2 regions of the Streptomyces sp. NPDC017943 genome follow, and region 2 is predicted to be linked to the other one. Evidence: riboswitches for the same ligand, from Rfam matches in the RefSeq annotation. Region 2 holds a riboswitch; the other holds the start of a gene.

Region 1 (2,190 bases), on a different contig from region 2:
CGGCCTTCGGCGGCGTGTCAGGCAGGTGGGGTGCGGTCGGTCAGCCGACGGAGACGCCGTGCGAGCGCAGGTAGGCGACCGGGTCCACGTCCGAGCCGTAGTCGGGCGTGGTGCGGATCTCGAAGTGCAGGTGCGGTCCGGTGACGTTGCCGGTCGCGCCCGACAGGCCGATCTGCTGCCCGGCGGTCACGGTCTGGCCGGCCGAGACGGACAGCTGCGACAGGTGGGCGTACTGGGCGTAGTTGCCGTCGCTGAGCTTGATGACGACCTGGTTGCCGTACGCGCCGCCCCAGCCGGCGGAGACGACCGTGCCCGCGCCGACGGCCTTGAGGGAGGTGCCGGTCGGGACGACGAAGTCGACACCGGTGTGGTAGCCGCTGGACCACATGCTGCCGGACATGCGGTAGGGGGTGCCGACGGACGCGCCGTCCACCGGCAGCGAGAAGCCACTGGCATTGCCCTGGGCGGCGGGCGCGGCGGCGGCCGGCTTCGCGGCGGTGCCGGCCTTGGCGGAGGTGTCCGCGGAGGACTCGGCGGCGGACTTCTTCGCGGGCTTCTCCGCCGAGGCCTTGGGGGCGGGCTTCGCCGGGGCCTGGCTCGCGGCGGCCTTCTTGCCGAGGGAGAGCTTCAGGCCCGGGTGGATCAGCGACGGGTCGTCGCCGACGGCGTCGCGGTTGTCCGCGTACAGCTTCTTCCAGCCACCGCTGACGTGCTGGTCGGCGGCGATCCTCGCGAGGTAGTCGCCGGCCTTCACGGTGTACGTGCGGGCACCGGCGGTCTTCTCGGCGGCCTTCTTCTCCGGGGCCGGAGCGGACTGGACCGCCTTGTCCGGAGCCGTCTGCGGGGTGGCGGCGTGGGCGCCGGCGGCTCCCATCAGCGGGAGCGCGAGAGCGGCGCCGCCGGTGCCGGCGACGGCGATGGAGCGGGTGAAACGCTGGGTCTTGGGACGGCGGTGCTTACCCTTCGCGGGCATGGCGAATTCCTCTCCGTCGCCTGCGAGGTGAGCTGTCGGGTGCGGGCTGGAGATGCCCGGCCGCGCCGTGGCGCGACTGAACCCCAAGCCGTTCCGGGAACCGGAACAGGCGTCGTACCTGTGGGTCCCCCGCTCCTGCCGTACGTCGGGTCAGTGGGTGCGGGCACCGGGCGGCGGCAGGATTAGGCGTCCGTCCGGATCGGTGTGGAACGTAAGCGACCGGGACGCGAAGGGACAAGCCTGTGGTTGCGCGTGACGGTGTTTTCCCTGAGGCACCGGTGTTCTCCGCCGTCACCGAGCGTGGATCCACGATCTTCCGCTTTTCCCAATGTCCCGGATAATTGCCCGAATTACGTGCACATGGCGACAACACATCGTCACGGATATGACGATGGTCACGCCCCCTCTCCCCATCTCGGCGCCGACCAGGGCACGTTGTGGCGAAGCGGCCGAAGCGCCTCATTCGGACCAAACTGCCACTTCCGCTCAACATGGACGACGATCCCGGCACCCGGACGGCCACCGCCCCGTCGCCCGCCCCTCGGGTGCCGGGACGCCGGTGACGGCTGTGGACACCTGATTGCCCCAGGCAGGCATGTCGTATCGTCGGGTGGTGCCCGCCGGCGAGCCGCGGCGGCGGCACCGATGGGGAGGAGCCCTCGTGACACAGCAGGTCCCGTCGACGGAGCCCGAGCTGACCGGAGTGCGCAATTTCCGCGACGTCGGCGGACTGCCGACGGTGGACGGACGGCGGGTGCGCCCGGGCGTGCTGTTCCGCAGCGGCCACCTCGCGCACGCGACCGGGGAGGACGCCGCCTTCCTGGCCGGACTGGGCCTGCACACGATCTTCGACTTCCGCAACGCGGCCGACCAGAAGCTGGAGGGGCCGGACGTCACGCTGCCGGGCGTGCGCAACGTGAACCTGCCCCTGAGCGACCCGGCCGACGGCGCCGAGTTCTGGACGATGGTCCGCGACGGCGACCTGGACCAGTTGCGCGCGATCCTGGCCGACGGCAAGGGCGCGGCCCGGATGATCGCCTCGTACCGCTCGATCGTCAAGGACCGCACCGGCGAGCACTCCCGGGTCCTGCACGCCCTGGCGCAGGACAGCGTCCCGGCGCTGATGCACTGCGCGGCCGGCAAGGACCGCGCGGGGCTGTCGGTGGCGGTGACGCTGCTGGCGGTGGGCGTCGAGCGGGAGGCGATCGTCGACGACT
Region 2 (2,190 bases):
GGGGAAGGGCCGCCCGCGACCGCAGGTACCGATGCGGCCCACAACCCCGGCGTGCCGGCACGCCGTGCTCCCGGCGCGCTCCTGGTGCTCCGTCAGCCGGGCCGGCCGAGCGGGCGAGCGGCAGAGCCGGTGAGCGGGCGGCCGGTGATCCCTTGGTGCGGGTGGAGGAGCCGACCCGGTCGAGGGAGGGCGAGGGCGGGCGAGGGAGGGCCGGGCGGGAACCGGCCCCCGCGGCTCGGGGAAGGCCGAGCTGATCGGTCGTTACCTCGGCGTCGTCGACCTCCTCGGACGGGCCAACTCGGCGTGTCGCGCTCACCCTGATGCACCAACGGGGGAAGACGGAATCGCGTGCCGCCACGCCGGACCGCGTCCCGACGCGCTCGGGACGGCGAGCCGCGCACCGCCCGCGTCACCCTTCCGCCGCGGTCCGCCAGTTGAGGGGGGTGCACCACCCGGAACACGCCGACCGGCGGAACGTCCGACTCCGAGTCGAAACCGACCAAATGGCGTACCCCTGTTCGGAGTAGACACGCGTCCGGACTTCGGGTGGCTGAAGTTGCGCAACGGGCCTGGCCGCAGGGCGGAATTGGACATTCCCTCCCTGGTCGGACCGTCCACGGTGGGGTGGACGGCGGCTCGAACACAGACGTGTCCACCCGAACGGGTGAGTGGTGAGTAACAACACAAATCCTCGGTTCCGTTGGGATTTCGGGACAGCCATGAGTCAAGATCCCTGACTGACGACAAGCCCCCGCCACAGCGGCGGGGCGATCCGGGCGGACGCCGAGTCCTGCCGCCGCCCGGATGACCGGTCGACAGGAGTGGATCGGCAGGAGTGGAGGACCCAAGCACGACGGGTCGCCGGGACGGTCACGCCATGACCGGGTCCGAGCAGCCCTTGGGGTGAAGCCGCGTCAGCGGCCGGGCAACTTCGCCAGCCCGAATCCGACAGGTCATCCTTCACAGGCGGCTGACGAAGGGTTGCGCATGACTGCGCTCAATCGTGTCCCGTCGCTCATGGCCCGTGCCGGTACGGCCTCGGCTCTCACCATCGCCGCCGTCGGCGGCTCGATAGTGGCGCCCGGCTTCTCGTCCGAGGCCGCGGCAGCCACCCCGGCGACCAAGGCACTCCAGATCGCGGCCTCGAAGAAGGGATCGCCGTACAAGTACGGGGCCACCGGTCCGCACCGGTTCGACTGCTCCGGGCTGACGCTGTACTCGTTCAAGAAGGCGGGCAAGAAGCTGCCGCGCACGGCCGCCCAGCAGTACAACAAGACGCGCCACATCTCCGCCAAGAGCCGTAAGGCCGGGGACCTGGTCTTCTTCCACTCGGGCAAGAACGTGTACCACGTCGGTATCTACGCGGGTAAGAACAAGCTGTGGCACTCCCCCAAGACCGGGGACGTGGTGCGACTGCAGAAGATCTGGACCAAGAGTGTCTGGTACGGGCGCGTGAAGTGACCGCCCGGCGTGCGGCGGCGTCCTGACGCGCCGCCGCACGCCGCGGGCGTGAAGGCGGCTCGGACGGTTACCCGTGAGGTCACCCAGACGGACGTGCAGATTCTTTTCGCCTTCCTGCCGTCACTGGCCTTCACCTCGCGCTTTCGCCTTCAGCACCTCGGCCCTGCTGGTGGTGGACGTGACCACGGGCCGCAAGGCCGGGATCGCGGCGGGTGGGGCCACCTTCGTGGTCTGCGCCGGCCTGAGGGCTGCTGCCGCGGCTGGTGCGCCGGGCCGGGCCGCCGCGGCGGTGCCCGCGCCCGAGCGGCGCGCGGTGACGCAGCCGCCTCGGCAGCCCGGCTCCCTCAGAGCGCGCACGGAGGCCCCGGCAAGGCGTCGCCGAGCGCGACGGGGTCCCGGGGGCCGCCCGGGGGGCCGAGCGAAGGGTGATCGGGCGCCGTCCGCGGAGGTCCGTCGGAGTTCTAGGGTTCCTGAGGGCCCCGGGACGGTACCGGCTGGGCCGGGATGGTCCAGGGCAGTTCGATCGTGATGGTCTTGCCGCCCTCCCGGGTCGGCCGGATGCGCAGCTTGCCGCCGCATTCCGCGGTCAGCCACCGGATGATGACCAGGCCGCGCCCGTTGTCCTGCTGGACCGCGGCGGGCAGGCGCCTGGGAAGGCGCGGATGGCTGTCCGTGACGCCGATGCGCAGGTGCTCGTCACGGTCGAGCACGACGTCCACCGTGAACGTG

The links. A riboswitch is a leader RNA that binds a small molecule or an ion and turns the genes downstream of it on or off. The one in region 2 is predicted to bind cyclic di-AMP.
Region 1: it holds a riboswitch for cyclic di-AMP, as region 2 does, so the genes downstream of both, ACH4C6_RS08830 (peptidoglycan DD-metalloendopeptidase family protein) here and ACH4C6_RS12840 (C40 family peptidase) in region 2, are expected to answer to the same signal.

Annotation. Positions count from the first base shown of each region.
Region 1 covers NZ_JBIRHH010000002.1:856,023-858,212, forward strand. The annotation lists gene ACH4C6_RS08830 (peptidoglycan DD-metalloendopeptidase family protein) at 41-973, opposite strand; cyclic di-AMP (ydaO/yuaA leader) riboswitch at 978-1,139, opposite strand; gene ACH4C6_RS08835 (tyrosine-protein phosphatase) at 1,635-2,190, shown strand, end outside.
Region 2 covers NZ_JBIRHH010000003.1:745,347-747,536, forward strand. The annotation lists cyclic di-AMP (ydaO/yuaA leader) riboswitch at 772-984, shown strand; gene ACH4C6_RS12840 (C40 family peptidase) at 988-1,461, shown strand; gene ACH4C6_RS12845 (ATP-binding protein) at 1,923-2,190, opposite strand, start outside.